DNA from 3 places in the Azospirillum sp. B2RO_4 genome. Region 3 is predicted to be linked to each of the others. Evidence: riboswitches for the same ligand, from Rfam matches in the RefSeq annotation. Region 3 holds a riboswitch; each other region holds the start of a gene.
The links. A riboswitch is a leader RNA that binds a small molecule or an ion and turns the genes downstream of it on or off. The one in region 3 is predicted to bind thiamine pyrophosphate.
Positions count from the first base shown of each region.

Region 1: it holds a riboswitch for thiamine pyrophosphate, as region 3 does, so the genes downstream of both, thiC (phosphomethylpyrimidine synthase ThiC) here and PWS46_RS19975 (ABC transporter substrate-binding protein) in region 3, are expected to answer to the same signal.
Region 2: it holds a riboswitch for thiamine pyrophosphate, as region 3 does, so the genes downstream of both, PWS46_RS06445 (ABC transporter ATP-binding protein) here and PWS46_RS19975 (ABC transporter substrate-binding protein) in region 3, are expected to answer to the same signal.

Region 1 is NZ_CP118485.1:409,576-419,597, forward strand. Features, by position in the region: gene rpmH (50S ribosomal protein L34) at 1-122, shown strand, start outside; gene rnpA (ribonuclease P protein component) at 131-517, shown strand; gene yidD (membrane protein insertion efficiency factor YidD) at 533-862, shown strand; gene yidC (membrane protein insertase YidC) at 918-2,645, shown strand; gene yihA (ribosome biogenesis GTP-binding protein YihA/YsxC) at 2,757-3,440, shown strand; gene argB (acetylglutamate kinase) at 3,548-4,447, shown strand; gene PWS46_RS01805 (hypothetical protein) at 4,467-4,754, shown strand; gene PWS46_RS01810 (magnesium transporter CorA family protein) at 4,786-5,772, shown strand; TPP riboswitch at 5,849-5,982, shown strand; gene thiC (phosphomethylpyrimidine synthase ThiC) at 6,103-7,842, shown strand; gene greB (transcription elongation factor GreB) at 8,023-8,574, opposite strand; gene PWS46_RS01825 (Rne/Rng family ribonuclease) at 8,677-10,022, opposite strand, start outside.
Region 2 is NZ_CP118485.1:1,358,321-1,368,342, forward strand. Features, by position in the region: gene PWS46_RS06425 (hypothetical protein) at 1-1,378, shown strand, start outside; gene PWS46_RS06430 (hypothetical protein) at 1,443-1,997, opposite strand; gene PWS46_RS06435 (hypothetical protein) at 1,994-2,596, opposite strand; gene PWS46_RS06440 (acetoin utilization protein AcuC) at 2,753-3,880, opposite strand; TPP riboswitch at 4,042-4,148, shown strand; gene PWS46_RS06445 (ABC transporter ATP-binding protein) at 4,175-4,915, shown strand; gene PWS46_RS06450 (ABC transporter permease) at 4,912-5,679, shown strand; gene PWS46_RS06455 (ABC transporter substrate-binding protein) at 5,712-6,668, shown strand; gene PWS46_RS06460 (universal stress protein) at 6,792-7,619, shown strand; gene PWS46_RS06465 (inositol monophosphatase family protein) at 7,794-8,606, opposite strand; gene PWS46_RS06470 (hypothetical protein) at 8,645-9,166, opposite strand; gene PWS46_RS06475 (hypothetical protein) at 9,320-9,628, opposite strand; gene hflX (GTPase HflX) at 9,793-10,022, opposite strand, start outside.
Region 3 is NZ_CP118487.1:536,559-546,580, forward strand. Features, by position in the region: gene PWS46_RS19965 (branched-chain amino acid ABC transporter ATP-binding protein/permease) at 1-184, opposite strand, end outside; gene PWS46_RS19970 (branched-chain amino acid ABC transporter permease) at 324-1,196, opposite strand; gene PWS46_RS19975 (ABC transporter substrate-binding protein) at 1,201-2,337, opposite strand; TPP riboswitch at 2,409-2,523, opposite strand; gene PWS46_RS19980 (DMT family transporter) at 2,557-3,471, opposite strand; gene PWS46_RS19985 ((2Fe-2S) ferredoxin domain-containing protein) at 3,713-4,045, opposite strand; gene PWS46_RS19990 (ABC transporter permease) at 4,229-5,371, shown strand; gene PWS46_RS19995 (ABC transporter permease) at 5,375-6,349, shown strand; gene cdd (cytidine deaminase) at 6,354-6,773, shown strand; gene PWS46_RS20005 (purine-nucleoside phosphorylase) at 6,789-7,622, shown strand; gene deoC (deoxyribose-phosphate aldolase) at 7,619-8,434, shown strand; gene deoA (thymidine phosphorylase) at 8,438-9,757, shown strand; gene PWS46_RS20020 (nicotinate phosphoribosyltransferase) at 9,900-10,022, opposite strand, start outside.

The DNA.
Region 1 (10,022 bases), on a different replicon from region 3:
TCCAGCCCTCCAAAATCGTGCGTAAGCGTCGTCATGGCTTCCGCGCCCGTATGGCCACCGTCGGCGGACGCAAGGTGATCGCCCGCCGCCGCGCCCGCGGCCGCAAGGTTCTGAGCGCCTGATCCCCGCGATGGCGGCGCCGGACCAAGAGGTCGGGCGCCTGATGCGGCGGCCGGAATTTCTGGCCGTGGCCGGGACACGGCGCAAGCATGTGGCTCCCGGCCTGATCCTCCAGGTGCGCCGGCACGACGACAAGCAGCGGCCCGCCGATGGCGGTCCGCCGATCCGTTTCGGTTTGACGGCGAGCCGCAAGGTCGGCAACGCGGTGGTGCGCAATCGTGCCCGCCGCCGTTTGCGTGAGGCCGCGCGGCAGCTTCTGTCCACCCACGCCGCTCCGGGCCATGACTTCGTCCTGGTCGCGCGCGGCGGTACCGCCGAACGACCCTGGACCGATCTGCTCGGCGACCTGACCGCCGGGCTGAAGCGCCTCGGCCTATGGCGCGAGGCGGAAGGGTAGGAGGCCCGCGACGTCATGTTTCGCATCGCCGGCCTCAGCCCGCTCGCGCACCTGCTCCGCGCGCTCGTTTATCTCTATCGCTGGACCTTGTCGCCCTTCGTGGGCTGGCATTGCCGTTTCCAGCCGACCTGCTCCTGCTACGCCATCGAATCGCTGGAAAAGCACGGCGCCATCCGGGGGGGATGGCTGACGGTGCGCCGGCTCGGGCGTTGCCATCCCTGGGGCGGGTCCGGCTGGGATCCCGTGCCCGATCCCGTTCCGCAGGGGGCGCCCCTGGCGCCCCATTGCTGCGGCCCGCGGGAAAAAGGGCATGCGGCGGTTGCCCAGCCCGGCGAAAACCCGTAACAAGGCCGCGCACACGCCGCCCTTCTTCCAAAGGCCCCACGGCAACCGGGACGCCATGACCGACCAACGCAACCTCATCATCGCGATTGCCCTGTCGATCGCCATCCTTCTGGGCTTCCAGTATTTCTACGAGAAGCCGCGGGTGGAGCAGCAGAAGCAACTCGCCGCCCAGCAGGCCGCCCAGACGGAGCAGTCGGTGCCGGTGCCGGCCCCCGGCGTGCCCGCCCAGCAGCCCCCCGCCACGGCTGAGGTCGCGAAGGAGCGCCCCGAACTGCTCGCCGAGCAGATGGCGGCCGGCACCCGCGTGAAGATCGACACTCCGGCGCTGCACGGCTCGGTCAATCTCGTCGGCGGCCGCATCGACGACCTGACGCTGGCCCAGTACCACGAGACCCCGGACCCCAAGAGCGCGGAAATCGTGCTGCTGGCCCCGGCCGGCACGCCCGCCGCCTATTACGCCGAGTTCGGCTGGGTGCCGCAGGGCGCCGGCATCGCCACCCCGACCGCGACCACCCGCTGGACCGCCGACGGTACGGCGCTGACCCCGGACAAGCCGCTGACCCTGACCTGGGACAACGGCCAGGGGCTGGTGTTCGAGCGCAAGATCGCCGTCGACCCGGACTTCATGTTCACGGTGACGCAGACCGTGCGCAACACGGGCGCCAACCCCGTCACCCTGCTGCCCTACAGCCTGGTGTCGCGCACCGGCACGCCGCACACGTCCGGATACTACATCCTGCATGAGGGCCCGCTCGGCGTCTTCAACGGCTCGCTGACCGAAGAGAAGTACGACGACGTCCGCAAGGCCGGCAGCATCTCCAAGGAGACCACCGGCGGCTGGATCGGCATCACCGACAAGTACTGGCTGGTGTCGCTGGTGCCCGATTCGAACGAGAAGGTCACCGCGCGCTTCCTCTACAATCAGGTCGCCAATTCCGACCGCTACCAGACCGACACGATGGGCGCCCCGGTCACCGTCGCGCCGGGTGCTTCGGTCGAGAACACCGGCCGCCTGTTCGCCGGCGCCAAGCAGGTGAAGCTGCTCGACAGCTACTCCGAAAAGCTGAACATCAAGAATTTCGACCTCGCGATCGACTTCGGCTGGTTCTACTTCCTGACCAAGCCCTTCTTCTACGCGCTCGATTTCCTGGGCCGTGTCATCGGTAACTTCGGCATCGCCATCCTGGTGCTGACCGTCTGCGTCAAGGCCGTCTTCTTCCCGCTCGCCAACAAGTCCTATCAGGCGATGAGCAAGATGAAGGCGCTGCAGCCGAAGATGCAGGAGCTGCGCGAGAAGTTCAGCGACGATCAGGCCCGCATGAACCAGGAGCTGATGGCGCTGTACAAGCGCGAGAAGGTCTCCCCGGTGTCGGGCTGCCTGCCGATCCTGATCCAGATCCCGGTCTTCTTCTCGCTCTACAAGGTACTGTTCGTGACCATCGAAATGCGGCATGCGCCGTTCTTCGGCTGGATCCACGATCTGTCCGCGCCGGATCCGACCAACCTGTTCACTCTCTTCGGCGTCATTCCCTGGGACCCGCCGCACCTGCTGCATCTCGGCCTGTGGCCGCTGATCATGGGCGTGACCATGTGGTTCCAGCAGAAGATGAACCCGGCCCCGCCGGACCCGGTCCAGCAGAAGGTGTTCCAGTTCCTGCCCATCGTCTTCACCTTCATGCTCGCCGGCTTCCCGGCCGGTCTGGTGATCTACTGGGCCTGGAACAACACCCTGTCGGTCCTGCAGCAGTGGACCATCATGAAGCGCATGGGCGTGAAGGCCTGATCGGCTTAATCACTCCTCTGCCCAGTTTCTGAGATGTACCGCCGGCAAAGACCCTTGACGGGCCTTTGCCGGCGGTATGTTTTTCAGCCCACCCCAACGAGAGCGCCCGCCATGACCACTCCCGACACGCCGACCTCCAACACCCCCAGCATCGTTTCCGGCTTCGACGAGGGCGCGCTGGAGGCCGGGCGGCTGCTGTTCGCCAAGGAGTGCGACTTCGTCTGGGGCGCCAACGCGCTGAACCAGTTGCCGGAGGCCGACCTGCCGGAGGTCGCCTTCGCCGGCCGGTCGAATGTCGGCAAGTCGAGCCTCGTCAACGCGCTGACCGGGCGCAAGACGCTGGCCCGCACCTCCAACACGCCGGGCCGCACCCAGCAGCTCAACTTCTTCAACCTCGGCAACCGGCTGAAGCTGGTGGACATGCCCGGCTACGGCTATGCCAAGGAATCGAAGGAGAAGGTGGAGGCGTGGAACGACATGGTCCGCCGGTTTCTGCGCGGCCGGGTCACGCTGCGCCGGGCGCTGGTGCTGATCGACTCGCGCCATGGGCTGAAGCCCAACGACCATGAGATCATGGAGATGCTGGACCGCACGGCGGTGCCCTATGTCGTCGTGCTGACCAAGGCCGACAAGGTGAAGGCCGCGGATCTGGACAAGGTGCGCCGCGACACCCAGGCTGGGCTGAAGAAGCATCCGGCCGCCTTCCCGGACATCCATGTCACCAGCTCGGAGAAGGGCGAGGGCATCGCCGAACTGCGCGCCAGTCTGGCAGCGCTCGCACTGCCGGCCGAATAGCCGGCCGGCGCCGCCGGGTATGTGACCGTTAAATTGCCCCCTAGGCAACCGGCCGGCCTTTCCGTTAAAGAAGCCCAACCGTCCACCCCGACAAAGGGCATCCTCCCGTGCAGACTCCCACCCGTGACGAGTGGCTCGCCAAGGCCCGTACCCTGTCCGAAGCGCTGCCCTACATGCGCCGTTATGCCGGGAGCACCTTCGTCATCAAGTACGGCGGCCACGCCATGGGCGACGCCGGGCTGGCGGAACTGTTCGCGCGCGACATCGTGCTGCTGAAGCAGGTCGGCATCAACCCGGTGGTCGTCCACGGCGGCGGGCCGCAGATCGGCCAGATGCTGGAGCGCCTGAAGATCAAGTCCAGCTTCATCGACGGCCTGCGCGTCACCGACAAGGAGACGGTCGAGGTGGTCGAGATGGTGCTGGCCGGCTCCATCAACAAGCAGATCGTCGCCGCCATCAACAGCGCCGGCGGCCGCGCCGTCGGCCTGTCCGGCAAGGACAGCAACCTGATCACCGCCCGCCGGCTGGAGCGCGTGCAGCGCGACCCCGACAGCAACATCGAGCGGGTGCTGGACCTGGGCTTCGTCGGCGAGCCCTACAAGGTCAATCCGGAGATCCTGCAGGCCCTCGCCAAGTCGGACATCATCCCGGTGATCGCGCCGGTCGGCTTCGACGTGAACGGCGATACCTACAACATCAACGCCGACACGGCGGCCGGTGCGGTCGCGGCGGCGGTGAAGGCGGCGCGCTTCTTCCTGCTGACCGATGTCGCCGGCGTGCTCGACAAGGAAAAGAAGCTGATCGAGAAGATGTCGCTGGCCGATGCCCACAAGGCCATCGCCGACGGCACCGCATCGGGCGGCATGATCCCGAAGATCGAGACCTGCATCGGCGCGGTGGAGCAGGGCGTCGACGCCGCTGTTATCCTGGATGGCCGCGTTCCGCATGCGCTGCTGCTGGAGATCTTCACCGAGGGCGGCGCCGGCACCCTGATCGGCAAGGCCTGAGTCGGTAAACGGGGGACCGATGAGCGACCTGCGCAAGGACCTGCTCCGCCAGATGAAGGCCATCCGCGAAAAGATGGACCCGAAGCTGGTGGAGCGCGCCCGGCTGGCGGCGTTGGGCAAGGTCCCCTACGACAGCGACGCGGCGAAGGAGGCGGTCGGCCATTTCCTCGACGCCAAGCGGGATGGCGGCGCCTTCCGACGCAAGCTGGAACAGGCGTTGAAGGCCGAGGGCGCGGCGCTGGACCTCGATGACGGGGAAAAGGCGCCGCCGCCGGTGAAGCCGCGGCGCGGCGGCCGGATGACGTAACGCCGTCCGGCACCACGCAAGGAGCACAGCCTTGCTGCATGTCTTCGTCAATGACGGCGGTCTGCTGCGTTGGGCCAGGGAGGCGGCAGCGGACGAGGCGGCGCAGCTGCCCGACTCCGCCGTGTGGCTGGACCTGATCAACCCGACGCCGGGTGAACTGGCGCGGGCGGAGGCGCTGATCGGCACCGGTCTGCCCACCCGCGAGCAGATGGCGGAGATCGAGGAATCGAGCCGTCTGCGCGTGGCCGGCGGCGCCTTGACCATGACCGTCACCGCGCTGGTCTGGGCCGACACCGACGAGCCGCGCATCGCCACCGTCAGCTTCGTGCTCGCCGGGCGGCGGCTGGTGACCATCCACGACATCGATCCGCAGGCGCTGCTGGCTTTCCGCCGCCGTGCCACCCATGGCGAGATCTCCGCCGCCCGTGGCGAGCTGGTTCTGGCGGCGCTGGTGGATGGCATGATCGACCGCACCTCCGTCGTGCTGCGGCGCACCGGGGTCGAGCTGGATGCGCTGAACCGGCGCTATTTCCGCGGGCGCAAGCTGCGCTCGCGCGGCGAGACGCTGGACGATGCCCAGACGTTGAAGCGCATCGGCCATGCCGGCCATCTGATCGGCAAGGCGCGGGTCAGTCTGGCCAGCCTTTCCCGCATGACCGATTTCCTGGCGCGCGGCGACGGCTGGAACTCCGGCAAGGCGACGCGGCGCTGGGCCAAGACCACGCTGCAGGACCTGCGCGGGCTCGACCAGTATGCCCGCTTTCTGTCCGGCAAAGTCGCGTTGGCGCTGGATACCGCACTGGGCCAGATCAACGTCGAGCAGAACGAAATCGTGAAGATCGTGTCGGTGCTGACCGTTCTGCTCTATCCGCCGACCTTGGTCGCCAGCATCGGCGGCATGAATTTCACCGACATGCCCGGCAGCGATTCGCCCTTCGGATATGTCAGCGCCCTGGGGCTGATGCTGCTGTCGGCGTTGCTGCCGGTGGTCTATGTGCGGTCGAAGCGCTGGATGTAGCGATTTTCCACAATATGGCAGGCGGATCGTCCGCGGCGCTTTCCTTTTGACAGGCGCGTTCTCCGTCGGCAGGATGGGCGCATTCCAGGGGGGTCCCGACAGGGGGCTGAGATACCAACGGCCGGACGGCGCCAATCGTCGCCGGCAGCGTGGTGACCCTTCGAACCTGATCCGGGTCATACCGGCGAAGGGAGGGACCTCGTGACGGGCCGACCACGCCCCGTCCGGCCGTATCGGCCCCATATCTATGGGGCGCATGGCCTGCACGATGATACCGCACCTCCGTCCGCAGTCCCGGGTTTGTCCGCCCAACTCCGACGGAGAAACCCAATGCCCAAGGACTTCAACGAGAACGCCATCCGCATTTCGACCGGCCCGCTGCCGTCGTCGCGGAAAATCCATGTGCCCGGCACGCGCTTTCCCGATCTGCGCGTCGCCATGCGCGAGATCGCGCTGTCGGGCGGCGAGCCGCCGCTGACCGTCTATGACGCCTCCGGTCCCTACACCGACGAGTCGGTCGCCATCGACGTGCGCGCGGGGCTGGCCAAACACCGCCGCGACTGGATCCTGGCCCGTGGCGATGTGGAGACCACCGACAGCGGCGTGCTGCGCGCCAAGGGTGGCGGGGCGGTGACCCAGATGGCCTACGCCCGCGGCGGCATCGTCACCGCGGAGATGGAATACATCGCCGTCCGCGAGAATCTCGGCCGCGCCGCGGCGCTGGACGCGGCCAATGGATTGGGGCGTGACGGCGAGGATTTCGGCGCCGAGATCCCCGACTTCATCACCCCGGAATTCGTCCGGGACGAGGTGGCGCGCGGGCGGGCGATCATCCCGTCCAACGTCAACCACCCCGAGTCGGAGCCGATGATCATCGGCCGCAACTTCCTGACCAAGATCAACGCCAACATCGGCAACTCCGCCGTGACCTCCTCGATCGAGGAGGAGGTGGAAAAGATGGTCTGGTCGATCCGCTGGGGCGCCGACACCGTGATGGACCTGTCGACCGGTGCCGACATCCACCAGACCCGCGAGTGGATCCTGCGCAACTCCCCGGTTCCCATCGGCACCGTGCCGATCTATCAGGCGCTGGAGAAGGTGAAGGGCAAGGCGGAAGACCTGACCTGGGAGCTGTTCCGCGACACCCTGATCGAGCAGGCGGAGCAGGGCGTCGATTACTTTACCATCCATGCCGGCCTGCGGCTGAGCCACATCCCGCTGACCGCCAAGCGGGTGACCGGGATCGTCTCGCGCGGCGGCTCGATCATCGCCAAATGGTGTCTGGCGCATCACCGCGAGAATTTCCTCTACGATCATTTCGCCGACATCGTCGAGATCTGCCGCGCTTATGACGTGGCGCTGTCGATGGGTGACGGTCTGCGGCCCGGCAGTCAGGCCGATGCCAACGACGCCGCGCAGTTCGCCGAGTTGGAGACGCTGGGCGAGCTGACCAAGATCGCCTGGGCGCGCGACGTTCAGGTGATGATCGAGGGGCCGGGCCATGTGCCGATGCACAAGATCAAGCACAATGTCGAGAAGCAGATCGCGCTGTGCGGCGAGGCGCCCTTCTACACGCTCGGGCCCTTGGTGACCGACATCGCGCCGGGTTACGACCACATCACCAGCGCCATCGGCGCGGCGATGATCGGCTGGTTCGGCACGGCGATGCTCTGCTACGTCACGCCGAAGGAGCATCTGGGCCTGCCGGATCGCGACGACGTGAAGGCCGGCGTCATCGCCTATAAGATCGCCGCCCATGCCGCCGACCTCGCCAAGGGCCACCCGGCTGCGCGGCTGCGCGACGACGCCATGTCGCGCGCCCGCTTCTCCTTCCGCTGGCGCGACCAGTTCGCCCTGTCGCTCGATCCCGACACGGCGATGGCCTACCACGACGAGACCCTTCCGGCGGAAGGTGCCAAGACCGCGCATTTCTGTTCGATGTGCGGGCCGAAATTCTGTTCGATGAAGATCACGCAGGAAATCCGCGACGCCGCGGAGTCCGGCATGGCCGAGATGTCGCAGAAGTTCCGCGAGTCGGGCGGGGAGATCTACCAGCCGGCGGCGGAGTGAAGTCTCGGCACTGATGCCCCCTCCCTAACCCTCCCCCGCTCTCGCGGGAGAGGGAACTCCGCCGCCTCGCGAATAGCTCACGTTGACAAGCGTCCTACCCCCTCTCCCGCGATCGGACCGGCCTTCGGCCGGCCGAGAGCGGGGGAGGGATGGGGAGGGGGCATCCAAAGCAACCACCCCTCACCCGGCGTACCTGATCTCCAGCACTTCGACCTGTTCCATCCCCGCCGGAGTGCGGACATCCACAAGATCGCCCTCCCGCGCCTTCAGCAGGGCGCGGGCGATGGGAGAGATCCAGCTGACATGGCCGCGGTCGGGATCGACCTCGTCGGCGCCGACGATGGTGATGGTGTTCTCCGACCCATCCTCGCGGGCATAGGTGACGGTGGCGCCGAAGAAGACCTGTTCGCGGTTCTTCTGATCCTGCGGATTGACCACCACCGCCGATTCCAACCGCTTGTTCAGGAAGCGGATGCGGCGGTCGATCTCGCGCAGGCGCTTCTTGCCGTAGAGATAGTCGCCATTCTCCGACCGGTCACCGTTGCCGGCGGCCCAGGACACCACCTCCACCACCTTCGGCCGCTCCACCCGCAGCAGGTGGCGCAGTTCCTCCTGCATGCGCTGGAAGCCGGGCGGGGTCATGTAGTTCTTGAAACCCTGCGGCAGCGGTACCGGTTCGTCGAGATCGTCGTCTTCGGGCGTGTCGTTCTCGCGGGTGAAGGCCTTGCTCATGGTCCGACCTGTCCTGTGGCAGGGATGATAACGTCCGGGAAAAGGAAAAGGCGCCTTGCGGCGCCTTTTCCCGTTCCAGAGGTCCCGGTTGGGCCGTTGGGCTTACCGCTTCCACCATCCGCGGCGCGGCTTGGCATTCGCCTCGTCCTCGTCACCGGCGGGAGCCGGCTCGCTGACGGGCTCGGCGGCCGGCGCGGGCACCGGAGCCGGCGCGGCGGCGACCGGCGCGGCCTCCGCCGGAGCCTCCGCAGCGGCCTTGCGCTTGCGCGACGCCTTCTTGGCCGGAGCCTTGTCGGTCGCGACCTCCGCCGGGGCTTCCGCGGCGGCAGCTGCCTTGCGCTTGCGGCCCTTGGCCGGGGCTTCGGCAGCGACCGGAGCGGCCACGGGAGCGGCCTCCACCGGGGCTTCGGCGGCAGCCTTGCGCTTGCGCGAGGCCTTCTTGGCCGGCGCGGCTTCGGCTGCGGCTTCCGCGGGCGCCTCGACCGCAGCGGCGGCCTTGCGCTTGCGGCCCTTGGCGGGAGCTTCGGCGACGGTCGGAGCGGCCACGGGAGCGGCCTCCACCGGGGCTTCGGCAGCAGCCTTGCGCTTGCGCGACGCCTTCTTCGCCGGAGCCTTGACAGCGGCCGCTTCGGCCGGGGCCGGAGCGGTCACCGGCGGCTCGGTGGCGGGTACCGGAACCGGGGCTTCCTCGGCCGCCGGAGCCGTATCGCCGGCCAGGATCCAGTCGAGGTCGCTCGCTTCGACCGGAGCCGGAGTCGCCTGAGCCGGAGCGGCGGGCTGCTCGGAGACGGCGTCCTCGCCGCCCTCCAGGCCTTCCGCACCCTCGCGGCGCGACCGGCGACGACCACCGCGCTTGCCGCGGCGGCGCTTCTTGCGGCCTTCGCCGTTGCGCTCGCCGGCGTCGGCGCCGGTTTCGTCGTCACCGTCCTCGTCGTCCTCGTCGCCATCGGCATCAGCCGAGTCGGCGTCGGTGGCGGCGGGTTCGGAGATGGCGGCGCCGGGGATCGCCTCGGCGGCAACCGGCAGAGCGGTCTCCTCGGTTTCCTGACCGGCTTCGTCCGTCTCGCCTTCGCCTTCGGCGGTGTCGCCCTCGACCCGGCCATCCTCGCGGTCACGGCCACGGCCGCGACGGCGGCGACGGCGGCGGCGGCGATCCTCGCCATTGCCATCGCCGTTGGTCTCGGCACGCTCGGCGGTCTCCTCGACCTGGGCGGCTTCGACCTCGGCTTCCGGCTCCTCCACCGGTTCGACCGGCTCGGCGGCCAGCGCGCGGTCGGTCTCGGCCATCACGCGGTCGGCGCTGACCAGCGCGACATCCTCGTCGGGCAGGCGGGCCTTGTTGCGCTCCAGGCGATGGTCCGGGGCGATCAGCGTGTCGTCGGCCTGGACCATGACGCTGAAGGCATGACGCTCTTCGATCTTGGCCAGCTCACCGCGCTTCTGGTTGA
Region 2 (10,022 bases), on a different replicon from region 3:
CGGGAACGAGGGGCGCGGCGAGGCGGCCGACGACCATGCCGGCGGCACCGCCATGCCGCCGGAAACGCTGGCCGCCGTCCACGAAGCGGCGCTGTCCGCCGGCTTGAACGACCCGGAGGAGGAAGAAGACGCCGACTCCGGCGCGGAATCCGTGGATCGGGCGCCGGTTCCCGAACCGGAGCCGGCGGCGCAGACGGTCGAGGAAGCCTTCCAGGACGCCGCAGCGGATGCCGTGACGGAGGATGAGTCGGCAGTCGAAGAGCCGGAACCCGATCCCGTCGCACCGACGCTGCAGACGGACGAGTCCGAGTCCGACCCCGCGTCCCCCGCTCCGAAGAACCTGCTCGCCCCGGTCATGCCGGATGCCGACGACGTTGCTGACGAGGGGCCGGCGGAGGAAAGCGGCGCCGACGACAGCATCCCGCAGGGCGGCGCTTCCGACAGAATGGCCTCCAAGCCGGAACCACAACCGGCCTCCATCCAGACCCCCGCGGCGGCTGTGCGGGACACCGGTTCGCCGGCGTCCCCGCCTGCGCCTCCCACGACGACCCAAGACGAATCAACGAACGCATACTGGAAAGGCGATCGCATGCTGGGCACGATCTTCGTCCTCAATGACCGCGGCGGCGTCGGCAAGACGCTGCTGTCCCATCACCTGATGGCGACCGCCATGCTGGAAGGCCTGCAGCTGAAGGTCGTCGAGTACGAGGTGAACGAGCGTCTCGCCCGCCTGTTCGGCCCGGACGTGGTCGAACATCGCCGTATCACCCAGGACTTCATGAACATGATGGGGTCGGGCGACGGCTTCTACGAGTTCTGGGATCTGATCGGTCCGGAACTGCAGCGCGGCGGCCGTCTGTACGATTTCGGCGGCAACATCTCGCAGTGGTTCTTCAACTGGGCCGAGGTTTCGGGCTTCGACTATTACGTCGGCGACGGCGAACGGCTGACCTTCATGGTTCCGGTGACCGTCGACCTCGCCTCCCTCTCCACCGGCATGTCGACGCTGGAGCGGGTGGCGACCATCGCCCCGAAGGCCAAGCGCGTGCTGGTCGAAAACGGCTTTTCCGGCCCCTTCTCGCAGTTGGAGGACAGCCAGTATGCCCGCCGCAAGGCGGAGATGGTGGAGCGCGAGGGCCTGCAGGTCATCTCCATGCAGCCCTGCACCGCCCCGGCCTGGGCGCGGCTGACCGGCCACCGCCTGGATCAGGTGGCGACGATGACCCGCGAGGATCTGGTGAAGCTGGGCATGACCCCGCCGGTCGCCTCCCGCTCGCTGATCATCATCCATGAATGGCTGCGCAACATGCGTCAGGCGCTGTCGCCCTACCTGCACGACGCCTTCCGCCAGACCCCGGCCACCGCCAAGGCGCGCTGAGACCTGTAAGGCTGGTTGTCGAAAGCCCTTCTTCCCCGCGCTGGGGAGAAGGGCTTTTCCATATCTACGCCGCGCTGCGGGCGGCGCTGGAGCTGTAGAGGTCTTCCTTGACCGCCGCCACCGACCGCACCTGATAGCCTGGGCGCGCGCTGAACCGGCGATTGGCGCGCTCGGCCGCCTCGCGGTCGGATTCGGCCCACACCAGATAATTGCGCCCGCGCGCCCATTCGACCGCCAGCGGGTGGGTGGCGTCGATCTCGCCGATCTGCTGGTTCACCACGGTCACCAGCCATTCCTTGTCGCCGGGATTGCGCCGGTCGGTCAGGATCAGGATTTGGGGACGGCGCTTCGACTGCGCTTCGGTCAGGCGCTGCTGCACCTCGACCTGCTTCTTGCGCAGTTCCACGATCTCCCGCGTCAGCTCCTCGATCTCGCCATGAAGGTTCTCCTCTTCGCGGTGCAGGCGATGGATGGTGGACTCCAGCTTGTCCTGCCTGTTGCGCACGCCACGGACGCGCTGGCGCGCCTGCGACACCCGCTGTTCCACGGTCATCAGCACATTGCCGAGCCATGCGCCGATGGCGACGATCGCCAGGACGATGATGAAGTTGATCATCATGAGGCGGCACCGGCCTTGGCGCGGGCGGTGGCGGGCGGCACCGGCACGCCGCCCTTGCCGCCGCTCTTCGCATCGCCCCGCATGAAGGACTTCTGGAACCCCAGCTTGAAGGGGAAGGCGACGTCGCACATCTGTTTCGCCTCGTCGAAGCTGGAGGCCCAGACCTCCGCCACATTGGCACAGCGCCAGATCGGGTTCACCGGCCCGCGGTCGCCGGCGGCCCTTGCGGCAGCGGACGCCTTCTCCTGTGTGACGGTGGCGACGAATTTCATCAGGCCGGCTTGCGGGTCGCCGACCTCGTGCACGAACAGCGGCGGCTGCTCGGCCAGTTCGCGGATCTGCTTCTCCGCCTTGCGGATGTCGCTTTCCAGCCGGTTGCGGTCGGAGGATTGGCTGTTGCGGCGCTGGACCAGCTGGTTGACGCGGTTCTGCAGCTCCTGCGCTTCCGCATGCAGCACATAGACGCGGTTCTCGATCTGCTCCAGACCGCTGCTCTTTTCCATGATGTTCGGCAGGAAATCCTTCAGCATCATGGCGACCGGGACGGCGGCCAGCATGATGATGACGATGGCGATCAGGAACAGCGTCGTGTTCGACATCCGCCCGCCCGTTCTCCTGCCCAAGCCTTAGGAAGCTGCACCGGCGCAGTGGAATGAGGATCACCGAACAATCCGGTTCCGTCAACGAATCGTCACGGCTTGGTTCGAAATTCGACCAAAATGAAACGATTCGCTACGGTTCAGATTCGTTGCGGTTCAGGACAGCGCCATCTCCGCCACCCGCTTCACCGCGTCGCGCACCGGTCCCGGCCGGCGTTCGTCGCCCAGCGTGGTGAACCAGTGCTCCGGCGGATTGCGTCCGGCGGCGCGGCTCCAGGTCAGGGCGCGCAGCACCGCCTCCGCCTCCGCCGTCGGCCTGATCGCCGGGTCGATGCCGTTCATCACCGCCCAGATCCCGGCCCAGCAGCGACCGACCGACCAGGGGTTATAGCCGCCTCCGCCCACCACCAGCACCCGCGGCGCCAGCGACAGCAGCGCCGCCACGGCGTCCCACAGCGCGCGGTTGGACAGCTCAAGCCGGCTCAGCGGATCCTCGGCCAGCGCGTCGGCGCCGGTCTGGATCACCATCGCCTGCGGACGGAAGGCGCGGGCCAGCGGCAGCACCGCCTCCTCCATCACATGCTCCATCTCGCTGTCATTGAAACCCGGCGGCACCGGCAGGTTGCGGGCCATCCCGCCGGCGCGGTCCTCCGCCTTGCCGGTGTAGGGCCAGCGGCCGTCCTCATGGATGGAGATCGTCAGAACCCGGTCGTCGTCGGCGAAGGCCTCCTCCACCCCGTCGCCATGGTGGGCGTCGAGATCGACGTAGAGCACCCGCTCCAGCCCATGGTCCAGCAGTTCCAGAATGCCCAGCACCGGCGCGTTGAAATAGCAGAATCCGCTGGCCCGGTCGCGCCGCGCATGGTGCGTTCCCGCCGCCGGGGCATAGACCAGCCCGGCCGGCCGGTCGCCCAGGATCCGGGCTGCCTGCAACGCCGACCCGCTGCTGTGGGCCGGCCGCCGGTACATCTCGGCGAAGACCGGGTTCTCCAGCTTGCCGAGATTGTGGCGGGCCGCGGTGGCCTCATCGACCCGCTGTTCGGCTTCCGCCCGTTTCAGCGCCGCGATATAGTCGGCGGTGTGGAAGCGCGCCAGTTCCCGTTCGCTCGCCACATGGGTGTCCAGATAGACCTCGTCCGGCAGCCAGCCCATGGCGCGGCTGAGGTCGATGACGGTCGAAACGCGCGGGATCGCCAGCGGATGTTTCGGCCCATAGGTCGAGCCGCGATAGATCTCGCCGCCGATGAACAGCGGGGTACGGAAGGGCGTGGTCAGGGCGGACACTCCATGATGCCCGCCAGAAACTAGGCGCGGCCACGCGCCGGTCAAGCGCCCGCTTCCAAGGCCGGGCTTCCGCTGGCCGGCTTCCCCCGGCCGTATTCCAAGTGCCGGAAGTCCGATCCGGCAATGCTTGCGGTCACGGATCGTCCGCGCCTATAGTCGCCGCCTTCACTGGGGGGAGCCGATGGGCGGCTGAGAGGTCCTGTTGCGGGACGACCCCTGGAACCTGATCCGGTTCATGCCGGCGTAGGGATCAGTGATGCGGGACCGCCCCCTCTCCTTCTCCGCCAGACCGATATGCTAGCCATGACGCCGCTTTCGGTGACGATCTTGCGCGCCCGGCTGACCTATGGCGGCACGCTGCTGTTCTCCGACCTGACGCTGGATCTGCCGGCCGGCCGCACCACCTGCCTGCTGGGACCGAGCGGCGTCGGCAAGACCACCCTGCTGCGCATCCTCGCCGGTCTGGCCGAGCCGGAACCGCCGACGCAGGTCGTCACCGGCGATGGCCAACCGCTGGCCGGCCGCATCGCCTACATGGCGCAGCAGGACCTGCTGCTGCCCTGGCTGACCGTCCTCGACAATGTCCTCCTGGGCGACCGGCTGCGCCACCGCCGGCCCGGCCCGGCGCGGGTGGAGCAGGCCCGCGCATTGCTGGACCGCGTCGGTCTGGCGGGGCGGGAGCGCGATCGTCCGGCCGCCCTGTCCGGCGGACAGCGGCAGCGCGTCGCATTGGCGCGCACGCTGATGGAGGACAAGCCGCTGGTCCTGATGGACGAGCCCTTCTCCGCGCTCGACGCCATCACCCGGCTGCGCTTGCAGGAGACCGCGGCGGAAACCTTAGCCGGCCGCACCGTCCTGATGGTCACCCACGACCCGCTGGAGGCGCTACGCATCGGCGACCGCCTGCATGTGATGACCGGCCGTCCCGCCGTGATGGGGCCGGCGCTAGAGCCGTCCGGCCCGGTGCCGCGCCGCGTCGACGATCCCAGCCTGCTGGCCCATCAGGCCGAGTTGCTGCGGAGGCTGGCGGAATGAAGGCGCTGCTGCGCGCCCTGGTCACGCTGCTGGTGCTGGTCGCCGGCTGGCAGGCGCTGGTCTGGGCCACCGGCCTGCCGCGCTACCTGCTGCCCAGCCCGCTGGCGGTGGCCGATGCCATGCAGCGGCAGGCACCCCTGCTGCTGGCCCATGGCCTGACGACCCTGTCGGAGATCCTGATCGGGCTGGTCGCCGGCGTGGCGCTGGGCGGGGTCAGCGCGTTGCTGCTGGCGCGCTTCCGCACCGCGCGGCGCTGGCTGATGCCACTGCTTCTGGTCAGTCAGGCGATCCCGGTCTTCGCCCTGGCGCCGCTGCTGGTCCTGTGGCTGGGCTACGGCATGGCCTCCAAGATCGCCATGGCGGTGCTGGTCATCTATTTCCCGGTGACGACCGCGCTGTTCGACGGGCTGCGGCGCACCGATCCCGGCTGGCTCGACCTTGCCCGCACCATGGGCGCCTCGCCCGCCGCCATCCTGTGGAGCATCCGCCTGCCGGCCGCCCTGCCCGCCTTCTGGTCCGGCGTGCGCGTCGCCGCCGCGGTGGCGCCCATCGGCGCGGTGATCGGCGAATGGGTGGGGTCGTCCTCCGGCCTCGGCTACCTGATGCTGCATGCCAACGCCCGCATGCAGATCGACCTTCTGTTCGCCGCCGTGCTGGTGCTGGGGCTGTTCGCGGTGACGCTGTACGCCGCCGTCGATGCGCTGGCCCGCCGCGCCCTGCCCTGGCAACCCGATACCCAACCTGCAGAAGACGCCAACCCTTAATTCACCTGCCCTTGAAGGGGGAAAGTTTCCCGATGAAGCACCTGCCAATCAAACAAATAATTGGCGCCGGCCTGATGGCTGCCAGCCTGATGACCTCGCTTCCGGCCCTGGCCCAGGACAAGCTGTCCGTGATGCTGGACTGGTTCGTCAACCCCGACCATGCCCCGCTGGTGGTGGCGCAGGAGAAGGGCTTCTTCAAGGATGCCGGGCTGGACGTGACGCTGACCGCCCCGGCCGACCCCAACGATCCGCCGAAGCTGGTCGCCGCCGGCGGCACCGACATCGCCGTCTCCTACCAGCCGCAGTTGATCCTGCAGGTGGACGAAGGGCTGCCGCTGGTCCGCATCGGCACGCTGGTGTCGACGCCGCTGAACTCCGTCGTCGTGCTGCGCGACGGGCCGGTGAAGACGCTGAAGGACCTGAAGGGCCGCAAGGTCGGCTATTCCATCGCCGGTTTCGAGGATGCTCTCCTCGGCGCCATGCTGGAGAAGGAGGGGCTGAGCCTGAAGGACGTCGAGCTGGTGAACGTCAACTTCTCGCTCTCGCCGTCGCTGCTGTCGGGGCAGGTCGATGCCGTGATAGGCGCCTTCCGCAACTTCGAGCTGAACCAGATGGCGATCGAAAATCATCCCGGCCGTGCCTTCTACCCGGAGGAGGAAGGGGTGCCGCCCTATGACGAGCTGATCCTGGTCGCCCGCAAGGACAAGGCGAACGACCCGCGCTTCAAGCGCTTCCTGGCGGCGGTGGAGCGCGCGACGCTCTACATCCTGAACCATCCGGAGGAATCGCAGGCCGCCTTCGTCAAGGGCCGCCCGGAGCTGAACGACGAACTGAACCGCCGCGCCTGGGCCGACACGCTGCCGCGATTCTCCCACAGCCCGGCCGCCCTGGATGGCGAACGCTACACCCGCTTTGCCGAGTTCCTGAAGGCGCGCGGCCTGATCAAGGCGGTGGCGCCGCTCGACCACTATGCGGTGGTGGTCAAGTAACCCCATCTGCTTGCAGTCATTGCCATTTGTCGCGGCGGAGCGTTATCTGAAGAGAAAGCGCTCCGCCGGCCGACACTCCGCGCCGATGGCGGGCCGACGCATAAGATTGGGAGACGCGAGGGCATGCCGATCAAGACCATCCTGCTGCACATGGCCAACGACGACGCCCACGCCAGCCGTCTGGCGGTGGCCGCCGCCCTGGCCAAGCGCTTCTCCGCCCACATCCAGGCGCTCTACATCGCCACCCCGGTGTCGATGCCGGCGGGCGCCACCGGCCGCGCCGCCTCCTACGGCTACATGGCGGAAGCCACCGCCATCGCCCACGAGAATGCCGAGCGCATCGAGCGGGAGGTGCGTCAGGCGCTCGACGGCCTGTCCTTCGACTGGACGCTGGAGGAGGGCGACCACGTCGATCTGCTGGCAGAGCGCGCCTCCTACGCCGATCTGGTTGTGGTGGTTCAGTCGGCCGCGGTGCGTGCAGGCGAACGGGTGTCGCTGCACCATATTCCCGACCGCCTGCCTCTGGAGACCCCCACTCCGGTGTTGGTCCTGCCGCCGAAGCAGCCGGCGACCGCGCCGATCGGCCGCCATGTGCTGGTCGCCTGGAAGAACAGCCCCGAATCGGCCCGCGCCGTCCGCGCCGCCATGCCCTTCCTGGAAGCGGCGGATTCCGTCACCGTCCTGTCGGTCGAACCGCCGGGCCAGCACACCAACGATGCCGCCGATCTGGTCGACTGGCTGCACCGCCACGGCATCGCCGCCCGCCCGCAGTCGGTCATCGCGTCCGGTGGTGAGGTCGGCGACATGATCCTGTCCTGCTGCGGCGACCAGGGCGCAGATCTGCTGGTGATGGGCGCCTATGGCCACTCCCGACTGCGCGAGCTGGTGCTGGGCGGCGCCACCCGCACCGTGCTGGAAGGGCTGACCCTGCCGGTGCTGCTGACGCATTGAGGGGTGCGGGGAGGGGTGTGCGGCGGATGCCCCCCTCCCTATCCCTCCCCCTCTTCGAGGGAGAGGGGATCGAATGCTTGTCAGCCTGACGCTCTGCAAAGGATAGGCGGAGTTCCCTCTCCCGCAAAGCGGGGGAGGGTTAGGGAGGGGGCAAAACACTCCCCCCTCCCACACTCACCCAAACAACTGCCCCTGCAGCGCCTGCCAGTTTTCGCGGTCGGGCGCCAACAGGATGCTGCCGTTGAGCAGCCCCGGCCGATAGGGCGTGCCGTCGATCAGCGCCGAATAGCCGCCGGCCTCCGCATGCATCAGCACACCGGCCGCATGGTCCCACGGCATCAGCCGGTGATAGAGCGAGTAATGCGCCCGCCCCTCCAGCAGCCGCAGATACTCCTGCGCGGCGCTCGACAGGCAGACACGCTCGCCCAGCCCGGCGCTGCGCTCCTCCAACTGCCGCCCCAATTCCTCGGCGCAGAAGCGCGTCGACAGCGCGCCGACCATCTGCGGCAGCGGCACGGCCGGCGCGACATGGACGCGGCTGCCGTTCAGCCGGGCGCCTTGCCCCTTCACCGCCGTCGCCATCCGCCCGTCGACCGGATCATGGATCCAGCCGGCGACCGTTTCGCCCTTCCAGGCGAGCGCCACAATCACCGCGAACATCGGCCGGCCCTGGGCGAAATTGATGGTGCCGTCCACAGGATCGATGATCCAGACCGGATCGTCGCCATGGATGCGGTCGAGCACGCGCTCGTCCTCCGACGCCGCCTCCTCGCCGATGACGCGGCTGCCCGGCAGCAGGGCCGACAGCGCCGGGGTCAAGGCCCGCTCCGCCGCCTCGTCCGCCAGGGTGACGAGGTCGGTCGGGCCGGTCTTCTGCCGGATGCCCGATGCGTCGAGCTTTTGGAAATACGGCATGATCTCCGTCCGTGCGACGGAGCGGATCAGGTCGGAAACTCGGTCGATGTCGGGAAGCGGAAAACCCGTCATGGTCGGAAGGTTCCTGATGGCTTGAGGGGGATGGCGGTTCAGCGCTTCGCCGCCGGCTGGTTGGCGGGCACGCTGTCCAGCTTCAACACGGGATCGCCGCCCTTCGGGTCGGTCAGCAGAACCCTGCCGTCCAGCCCGCTCTCCTTCAGCGCCTTCGACAGCGCATCGAAGGTGGCGCGGTCGGCTGCAGCGGCAGCGGCCTCCTTGGCGGGATCGGGCGGCGGTGGCGGCACCGGACCACCCTGTGCCGGCTCACGCGGCGCCTTGGGATCCGGCGGCGGCGGCGGGGGGCCCGCGGTTTCCTTCTCCGGCTCCGGAGGGGGTGGCGGCGGCGGTTGCCACAGGCGGAAGCAGTCGGTGAAGGCCTGCTGCTTGCAATCCTTCAACAGCTCCGCAGCGTCCGGCGCAACGACGACTGGTTGGTCGGGTGCCAGCGGAAGGGGTTTCGGCGGGGGGGGAAGCGGATCCTCGGGCGGCACCGCCGGTTCCTCGACATAGCCGGGCGGCAGCGGTATTCCGTAACGCACCGCATCGGCCGCCACGGCTTGATCGAATGCCAAAAGCAGCGGCAATGCCGGGATCAGGCGGCCCGCGCACATCAGGACAGTACGGAATGGGAAACGGAGCACGACGGGACCGCGGCGATGGCGAACGACCCATTATGGCCCGCCATCGCCTGCGCAGTCATCCCTCAAGCATGTGTCAAATCACCGTCAGGCCGCGACGCGGTGGTCGTGATGGGGGTCGTGGCGGGTTCCACCGGTGAAACCGCCATAGCCCCAGGCAGCCAGCTCACGACAGATCGCTTCGATCTTTGCGGCCTCTTCGGCATTCGGCTCCCGCCGGGCCGCGGATTCGATCAGGCGCATCAAGGTCGCACGGCCTTCCGGCGTGCGCGAAAGCTCCTGCAACCGCAGCAGGGCGGCACCCGGCGGCAGCTTCTCCTGACGGGCGACGAGAGCGACCTGATCGGCGAGGAAAGCCGTGATCGAAAAGCACGACGGATCGGTTTGCAACCGCATTGGCAGTCCTCCTGATGGGGGAGCGCACCGCTCCGTTCCCATAATCGGACCCCAACGGGGAAATAACCACGCCGCATTCGTCTTAAGACCGGAGTGGGGTGCAACAGGTCATAGACCCTGGGTCGCACCCCATTCCTTCGGCCAAAGGTACAGGCCGACGCCGCTTACGGTTGCGGCTGAACCTGCTCGGCCGGCTGGAACCGCTTCTCGAACCGCGCGAGATCGACGGGGTCTATGGAGACCTGCAGATGCGCATGCTCCTCGTCGTCGCGCCGGTCCAGAACCTCGCTCCTGGCATAGAGCCAAGCGAGCGCCGCCCCGTCGCCCAGTTCCACCGACAGGTCGACGACCCGTCGATTGACGTTCATCCGCTGGTCGAGCAGGCGATCGAGGT
Region 3 (10,022 bases):
CCCCGAAGAAAGCGCCCTGGGCCAGCGACAGCGCACCGCACAGGCCGAAGACGATCTGGAAGCCGAAAGTCGCCAGCGCATAGACCCCGGCCACGGTCAGGACGCGGAGGCCATAGGGCGAAGCGAAGGCGAGCGCGTAGACCAGCAGCGCCAGCGCGCTGGCGGTGAGAATGACACTCTCCACCGCGACCCTGCTCCCTCTCCCCCCCGGGGAGAGGGTTGGGGTGAGGGGGACGCGCGGCGAGGACCGTCCGGCAAGCGGAACCCCCTCACCCTGACCCTCTCCCCGGGGGGGAGAGGGGATGTTCAGCGGGGAGTGTGGTTCAGCCACGGCGGCGCACCGCTTCGCCGAACAGCCCTTGCGGACGCAGAACCAGGATCGCCAGCAGCGTCAGGTACAAGGCCCCCAGCGCCACCGGATAGGAGAGCACCGACGAAACCCCGACCTCGAACAGCGCGATCAGCAATGCCCCCACCACGGCCCCCGGCACGGAGCCCCAGCCGCCGACCGTCACCGCGATGTAGGCCTTCAGGATCAGGTCCCCGCCGGAGGTCGGCGTGACGAAATAGCGGTTGGCCAGCAGCAGCCCGGCCGCCCCGGCGCAGGCGGCACCGATGGCGAAGGTCACCAGGATCATGGCGGTGACCGGCACGCCGCAGGCCCGCGCCATCTCCGGGTCCTGCGCCGTCGCGCGCAGCCGGCGGCCAAGTTGCGTGCGGGCGAACACCCATTGCTGCGCGCCGATCAGCAGGGCCGCCACCGCGACGATGGCGAGCGACTGTTCCGGCACCGCCAGCCCGGCGATATGAAGGGTATCGTCCCCGAACAGCGGCGGCGCGGCGCGCGGCTCCGGCCCGAACAGGATCGCCGCGCCGTTCTGCAGGATGATGCCGACCGCGATGGTGCTGATGAAGACCGACACCGGCGGCCGGCGCCGCAACGGCAGATAGGCCGCCAGCGCCAGCAGCAGCCCCAGCGCCGCCATCAGCACGAGAACCACCGGCAGCAGGACGATGCCCGGCAGAGGGATCAGCGGAGCCAGCGCCACCGCCAGCAGCCCGCCGGCCATGACGAGATCGCCCTGGGCGAAATTCACCGCCGAGGTGGCGTTCAGCACCAGCACGAAGCCAAGCGCCACCAGGGCATAGGCCGCCCCCAGCGCCACCCCGTTGACCAGCAGTTGAAACGCCGCCATCGGCTCACTTCGCCGCGAGTGTCGGGTCGTCGTACCGCTTCACCAGCGTCGGCACGCGGCTGGTCCCGTCATAGCAGACGATGACGGCGGAATGGGCCATGTTGCCCTTGCCGTCCGACTTGTAGGTCATGGCGAGACCTTTGAACGTCCCTGTCGACAACGCCTTACGGATGGCGTCCGGCGTCCGCGCGCCGGCCTTCACCGCCTCCAGCACCATGGTCATGCCGTCATACTGGCCGAGCGCGAAGGCGTCCGGCTCCTTGCCGAAAGCGCTGCGGTAGGCGTCGGTGAAGGCCTTGATCTCCGGCGTGTCGCCCGAAATCGGCGAGGCCGCGGTCTCGGCGCAGACGCCCTTCAGCTCCGCCGGTTCCAGCAGGGCCGCGGTGCTCGGCTGATGCATGGCGGAGCCGGCGACGATGGGCAGGGTCACGCCGCTGGACGCCGCCTGCCGCAGCAGCAGCGCGGTCGGGCCGGAATGAAGGTGCAGCACCAGCACGTCCGGCTTGGCGGCCAGCGCCTTGGTCAGCACCGGCAGCAGGTCCTTGGCCGCCGGGTCCACCCCCTCCTCGAACACCGGGGTGACGCCCAGCGCCTTGAAGGCGGCGTCGAGATGGGTCTTGCCGCTCTGCCCATAGGCGGTGGTCTGATAGATGATCGCCGGATGCAGCTTGCCCAGCTCCTCCACCACATAGCGGGCGTGGGCGGATTTGGTCACGGCGTCGCCGGGGAAGAAGCGGAAGACCCAGGGGTTGCCCTGCTCGGTGATCGAGGCGGTGCCCGACACGGTGACCAGCGGCAGCTTCAACTCCTGCGCCAGCGGCAGCATCGCCAGCATCTGGGTGCCGAGCATGCTGGCGGCGACCGCCCCGACGGTGCCGCTGCCGGCCGCCCGCTCCAGCGCCGTCACCGCCGCCTCGGGCGAGGTGCCGGTGTCGACGACCTCCGACGCGATGGCGACGCCGGCCGGCGTCTGCTTCAGCGCCAGCACCGCGCCGTTGCGCTGGCTGGTGCCCTCCAGCGACAGGAAACCGGTCAGCGGAACCAGCACCGGGAAGGACAGCGTATCGTCGGCCCGCGCCGCCGCAGACAGGCAGGACGTGGCCGCCAGCAGGCCGATCAGAAGGGAAAGCGCGCGCCGCATGACCGAAAACTCCTCAACTCGCGCCGGCGGCCGGAGCGACGCGGAGGGGACGGGGCGTTTGCGGCCGATCCGTCGGGTTCCGGTCGGCTCCCTTCGCCGGCATGACCCGGATCAGGTTCGATGGGTGTTGTCTCAGCCCCCGCATCCGCCGATCCGGCGAAGGCAGGGGCACCCCAGCCGTGAACAGGCGGCGAGAGTGTCGCCGCCGGCCCCGTCCTGTCAAGAACCCAGCCGGCGGCGCGCCACCAGCGTTTCACGATGCAGGATGTAGAGGCCGCTGCCGATGATGACCATGGCGCCGGCGATCACCGGCATGGTCGGCAAATCGCCGAACACCAGCCAGCCGAACAGGCTGGCCCACACCATGCCGGTGTACTCGAAGGGCGCCACCACCGCCGGAGGCGCGCGGCGGAAGGCCTGGGTCAGCAGAACCTGCGCCCCGGCGCCGATCGCGCCGACCAGCGCCATGAGCCCCAGCGCGAAGCCGGTCGGCGCCGTCCACACCGGCACCGTCAGCGCCCCGCTGACCACCGTCGTCGTCAGCAGCAGATAGAGCACGATGGACGCGCTGGTCTCCGTCCGCGACAGCCCGCGCACGGCGAGCGCCGCCAGCGCATAGAACAGGGCGGCGCAAAGACCGACCAGAACCGGCACCAGCGGCGCCCCGGCCGAAGGCTGCGCCATCACCACCACGCCGCCGAACCCGACCACCACCGCCGCCCAGCGCCGCCAGCCCACCGGCTCCCCCAGCAGCGGGGCGGACAGGGCGGTGATGAACAGCGGCCCGGCGAAGCTCAGCACATAGACGTCGGCCAGCGGCAGTTCGCGGAAGGCATAGAAGAAGCATCCCATCGAGATCAGCCCGGCGAAGGCGCGCCAGACATGGCCCAATGGCCGCCGCGTCCGCATCGCCGCGATCCCGCCGCCGCGCCACAGCGTGTAACCGCCGACCAGCAGGAAGGCGACCAGCGAGCGCACGAACATCAGCTGCGGCACCGGGTAATCGGCGGTCAGGAACTTGATGAGCGTGTCCATCGCCGCGAACAGCAGAATCGCACCCAGGAAGCAGCCGACGGCATAGGGAACCGAATCGGCCTCGGCAGGCAGCAGGTCGGCGGTTTCGGCGTCGGTCATGGATCTGTTCGGGACGGCAATGGCGGAAGGTGCCCACATTATGGGCAAATCCGCCCGCGTCCCAATGCCGCAACCGCAGGTCTGGTAGGCGTGGGCTTGGAGAGATTCAGGCTTCGAATGCCCCCACCTATCCTCCCCCGCTGGGCGGGGGAGGGACTGCCGCTATTTTTCGAAACAAGCACTTACCCCCTCCCCCGCCCAGCGGGGGAGGGTTGGGGTGGGGGCATCGTCAGCCAATACTCTACCTCGTCAGCACCATCACCAGCCGCTCCACCGGCGTGTCGTTCACCAGATGCGATTCGACGATCTCGTCGATGTCCTCCGCCGTTTCCGGCCGGTACCAGATGCCCTCCGGATAGACCACCATCAGCGGCCCGGCGGAGCAGAAGCCGAGGCAGCCCGTCATCGCCATACCGATGTCGGCCAACCCCTTCGCCTGTATTTTCTGATCGAGCCGCTGCCACAGCGGATGCGCGCCCTTGGCGGCGCAACTGCCGCGCGGATGGCCAGGCGGGCGTTGTTGGGCACAGCAGAAGACGTGGTGGCGGAAGGTCTGCGGAATGTCGAGCGGCATCGGGCGTGCTCCATAACCGTAAAAATATTATGGTTTAGGAGCATGCCAGATTGCTGCGCTGCGGCAAGAGTTTTGTAATCCTTCTAACTCACGGCACCCGCAGTGTTTCCGGTGCGATGAAATGCTTGGTCGGCAGAGCATTGGCGGTTAAGAATCCCGGCGGGGGCAATCCAGGAGACGCCGGTGCTGCTGAGCGGGTCGGGTAAGGGACAGCCGGGCGCCGTGCCGGGCTGGGTCGGATATGCGCTGCTGCCGGTCCTCAACCTCGTCGCGGCCTTCGTGCTGTCGGGGCTGGTGATCCTGGTGATCGGCGAGAATCCGGTCGACGTGCTGTCGCTGCTGCTGTCGGAGGCTCTGGGATACCCGGAGGCAATCGGCTACACCCTTTATTATACCACCGACTACATCTTCACCGGGCTGGCGGTCGCCATCGCCTTTCATTGCGGGCTGTTCAACATCGGCGGCGAGGGGCAGGCTTATCTCGGCGGGCTCGGCGCCGGGCTGGTGGCGCTGGCGCTGACCGGCTGGCCCTGGCCGGTGGTGGCGCTGCTGGCGGTGCTGGCGTCGGCATTGTTCGGCGCAGCCTGGGCCTTCATCCCGGCCTGGCTGCAGGCCAAGCGCGGCAGCCACATCGTCATCACGACGATCATGTTCAATTTTATTGCCGCGTCGATCATGACCTGGCTGCTGGTGGACGTGCTGATCCGCCCCGGCAGCCAGTCGCCGGAAACCCGCGAGTTCGATCCCGGCGTCTGGCTACCGTCGATGGACCGGGCGCTTGGCTGGTTCGGCATCACCATTCCGGCCTCGCCGCTGAATTTGTCCTTCCTGTGGGCGCTGGCCTGCTGCCTGCTGTTCCACATCTTCCTGCGCCGCACCCGCTGGGGCTACGAGCTGCGCACCGTCGGCCGGAACGAGCGGGCGGCGGTCTATGCCGGCATCTCGCCGTCGCGCAACATCATCATCGCCATGCTGATCTCCGGCGCGCTGGCCGGCTTCGTCGGAGTGAACGAAATCCTTGGCGTGCAGCACCGGGTGATCCTGAACTTCACCGGCGGCGTCGGCTTCGTCGGCATCGCCGTGGCGCTGATGGGGCGCAACCATCCGGTCGGGATCATTCTGGCCGCCTTGCTGTTCGGGGTTCTGGCGCAGGGCGGCGGCCAGCTGTCCTTCGACTATCCCACGATCAACCGCGAACTGGTGATGGTGATCCAGGGTCTGGTCATCCTGTTCGCCGGCGCGATGGAGAACCTGTTCAAGCCGCAGGTGGAGGCGCTGTTCCGCCGCCGCGGCACCACCGCCACCGCCGATACGGGGAGGGGCTGAGCGATGGAGGACGCACTTCTTCTGGCGCTGCAGCTGCTGAGCGCCACCATCCGGGTGGCGACGCCGCTGGTGCTTGCCGCCTTCGCCGGCATGTATTGCGAGCGGTCGGGCGTGGTCGACATCGGGCTGGAGGGCAAGATGCTGGCCGGCGCTTTCTTCTCCGCCGCCGTCGCCTCGACGACGCTAAATCCCTGGCTCGGTCTGCTGGCGGGCATCGCCGCCGGTGTGGCGCTGGCGCTGGTCCACGGCTTCGCCTGCATCACCCACAACGGCAATCAGGTGGTGTCGGGCATGGCGATCAACATCCTGGTTGCCGGGCTGGCGCCGACGCTGGCCTATGCCTGGTTCCAGCAGGGCGGCCAGACCCCGCTTCTGCCCAATCAGGCGCGCATCCCCGCGGTCGAGTTGCCGGGGGTGGAGACCCTGTCCGGGATCCCGGTGCTGGGGCCGGTCTACCGCGAATTGTTGAACGGTAACAATGTGCTGATATGGGTGACGCTGGTCCTGGTGATCGCCACCCATTGGGTGCTCTACCGCTCGCGCTTCGGGCTGCGGCTGCGCGCGGTGGGCGAGAATCCGGCGGCGGTCGACACCGCCGGCCTGTCGGTGACGCGGCTGCGCTATCAGGCGCTGCTGGTGACCGGCGCGCTGACCGGGATGGCGGGCTCGTATCTCTCCACGGGACACGGCGCCGGCTTCGTCCGCGACATGACCGCCGGCAAGGGCTATCTGGCGCTGGCGGCGCTGATCTTCGGCAAATGGCGGCCGGGACCGACGCTGTTCGCCTGCCTGCTGTTCGCCTTCACCGACGCGGTGCAGGTGCGGCTGCAGGGGGTGGAGCTGCCGGGCATCGGCGTCATCCCGGTGCAGTTCATCCAGATGCTGCCCTATGTGCTGACCGTCCTGCTGCTGGCCGGCTTCGTCGGCAAGGCCGTCGCCCCAAAGGCGAGCGGCATCCCCTATGTCAAGGAGCGCTGACGCCATGACCGACCCGGCAGAGCTGACCCCGCTGATCGAAGCCGCCCGCGCCGCGCGCGAGAACGCCCACGCCCCCTATTCGAAGTTCAAGGTCGGCGCCGCCATCCTCGGCGACTCGGGCCGCATCTTCGCCGGCTGCAATGTGGAGAACGCCGCCTATCCGCAGGGTCAGTGCGCCGAATCGAGCGCCATCGGCGCCATGGTCACCGCCGGCGACCGCCGCATCCGCGCCATCCTCGTCATGGGCGGCGAGGCGGGGGCGGAGGAGATCTGCACCCCCTGCGGCGGCTGCCGCCAGCGCATCCGCGAATTCGCGTCCCCGGAAACCCCGATCCACATCTGCGACCCGGCCGGCCTGCGGAGGACCTTTTCGCTGGAGACCCTGTTGCCCGAATCGTTCGGTCCCACCAATTTAGCCTTCTGAGCGGAGTTTCCCGACATGACGGCAGCCCGCGCCGCCGCGGACATCCTTCACCGTGCCTCCGGCCACCGGCCGCGGGTCGGCATCGTGCTGGGTTCCGGCCTGGGCGGCATCGCCGACCGCATCGACGATGCCGTATCCATCCCCTACGGCGAGATCGCCGGCTTCCCGGTTCCCAGCGTGTCCGGCCATGCCGGGCGGCTGGTCGTCGGCCAGCTCGGCGGGGTCGAGGTCGCCTGCATGCAGGGCCGCGTCCATGCCTATGAAGGCAACGGTTTCGACGCACTCAAGACCGCCGTGCGGGCGCTGAAGCTGGCGGGCTGCGACACGCTGGTGCTGACCGCCGCCGTCGGTTCGCTCCGGCTGGAGGTCGGGCCGGGCCGGCTGATGGCGATCAGCGACCATCTGAACCTGCTGGGCTCCAACCCGCTGACCGGCCCGAACGACGAGGCCTTCGGCGAGCGCTTCCCCAGCATGACCGATGCTTGGGACCCGGACCTGCGCAGCCTGCTGAAGGAGGTTGCCGCCGGCCTGTCCATCGATCTGGCGGAGGGCGTCTATGCCGCCTATCCCGGCCCGTCCTTCGAGACGCCGGCCGAGGTGCGGATGATGAAGCTGCTGGGCGCCGACGCGGTCGGCATGTCCACCGTGCCGGAATGCATCATCGCCCGCCATTGCGGCCTGCGGGTCGCCGGCTGCGCCGTCGTCACCAACCTGGGGGTCGGGCTCGGCGATGGGCCGGTCGACCATCACCAGACCCTGACCGCCGCATCGGCGGCAGCCGCCGACCTTGAACGCCTGCTGGTCGGCTTCCTCGAACGCCTGCATGAAAAGGACGGGTCCCGGTCATGAAACTGTCTGCCGACCTGCAAAGCGCGCTCGACGCCAGCGCCAACGCCCCGTCCGACGCCGATCTGGCGCGCCGTGCCGTGGGTATGCTCGACCTTACCAGCCTGAACGGCGACGACAGCGACCGGGTGGTGCAGGACCTCTGCGCCCGCGCCGTCACACCCGTAGGGCCGGTCGCCGCCGTCTGTGTCTGGGCGCGCTTCGTCCCCACCGCCCGCAAGGCGCTGGAGGGAACGCCGGTGAAGGTCGCCACCGTGGTGAATTTCCCGACCGGCGAGGCCGACGCCTCCTCGGTGGCGGCGGAAACCCGGCGCGCCATCGCCGACGGTGCCGACGAAATCGACGTGGTGCTGCCCTACAAGGCCTTCATCGACGGCGCCCGCACCCAGCCGATGAATGTGGTGAAGGCCTGCCGCGAGGCCTGCGGCGACAAGGCGCTGCTGAAGGTGATCCTCGAATCCGGCGCCTTCCCCGACGCCGACCTGCTGGCCTGGGCCGCGCGCGACGCCATCGCCGCCGGGGCCGATTTCCTCAAGACCTCCACCGGAAAGACGCAGCCGGCCGCCACCCTGCCGGCGGCTGCGGTGATGCTGGACTGCATCTATGAATCGGGCAAGAGCGTCGGCTTCAAGGCATCCGGCGGCATCCGCGATGCGGCGGAGGCGGCGTGCTATCTGGCGCTGGCCGACCACATCCTGGGCGAAGGCTGGGCGACGCCGCAGACCTTCCGGTTCGGCGCCTCCAGCCTGCTCGACTCGCTGCTGGCGGCTGCAGGGCATGGGGAGCGCGAACCGGCCCCGGCGGGAGGATATTGAGGCATGCTTCCGCAGGAGATCGTCCGCGCCAAGCGCGACGGCCAGCCGTTGGACGACGCCACCATCCGGGATTTCGTGCGCGGCATCACCGACGGCAGCGTGTCGGAGGCCCAGGCGGCGGCCTTCGCCATGGCCGTCTTCTTCCGCGGCATGAGCCTGGACGAACGGGTGGCGCTGACCCGCGCCATGCGCGATTCGGGCACGGTGATGGAATGGCGGTCGCTGGACCTGCCCGGCCCGGTGATCGACAAGCATTCCACGGGGGGCGTCGGCGACAAGGTCAGCCTGATCCTGGCGCCGATGCTGGCTGCCTGCGGCGGCTTCGTGCCGATGGTGTCGGGGCGCGGCCTCGGCCACACCGGCGGCACGCTCGACAAATTCGAGAGCATCCCCGGCTACCGCGCCAAGCCCGACAACGACCTGCTGCGCCGGGTGGTGAAGCAGGTCGGCTGTGCGGTGATCGGCGCAACCGACGACATCGCCCCGGCCGACAAGCGGCTCTACGCCATCCGCGACGTGACGGCGACGGTCGAATCGCTCGACCTCATCACCGCGTCGATCCTGTCGAAGAAGCTCGCTGCCGGGCTGGACGCGCTGGTGATGGACGTGAAGTTCGGCACCGGCGCCTTCATGCAGCGTCTGGAAGATGCCGAGGCACTTGCCGAGAGCATCGTCACCGTCTCCAAGGGCGCCGGCCTGCCGGCGGTGGCATTGCTGACCGATATGAACGAGGTGCTGGGCCGCAGCGCCGGCAATGCGCTGGAGATGCGCGAATGCCTCGCCATCCTGCGCGGCGAGCCGGCCGAGCCGAGGCTCTACGAGGTGACGGCGGCGCTGGCGGCGGAACTGCTGGCGTTGAGCGGGCTGGCGCCGGACGTCGCGACGGGGCGCGCCATGGCCGACCGCTCCATCGCCGACGGCACGGCGGCGGAGCGTTTCGCCCGCATGGTCAAGGCGCTGGGCGGACCGGCCGACCTGCTGGAGCAGCCGGACCGCCATCTGGAAAGCGCCCCCGTCGTCCGCCCGGTGTTCGCCGAGCGGGCCGGCTTCGTCGGCGCCATCGACACCCGCGGCGTCGGCATGGCGGTGGTGGCGCTGGGTGGCGGCCGGACGAAGACCACCGACTCCATCGACTTCGCCGTCGGCTTCGACGAGATCGCCGGGCTGGGTGACGCGGTGGGGCCGGGAGACCGCCCGCTGGCGATCCTGCACGCCCGCACGGAGGCACAGGCCGAGGAGGCGGAGCGGCGCCTGCGCGCGTCGGTCACGGTGAGCGATACCGCACCGAAGCGTGGGCCGCTGATCGCGAAGCGTTTGGGGTGACTTGCGCTTATCTCCTTCTCCCCCCTGGGGAGAAGGTCGGGATGAGGGGGTTCGGCGGAGCCGAAGACATCTGCCATGTGCATCCCCCTCACCCTAACCCTCTCCCCGGGGGGGAGAGGGGATCCAGGGCGTGAGATGCAGCCTACCGCCGGAACAGGAACTCGCGGCCGACCTTCACGCGGCGTTCGCCGTCATATTCGATGATGTCGGCGGTGGCGTAGGTCTCGGTCCAGCGTTCGGGCAGGTAGCTGCCGGTGCCGATCAC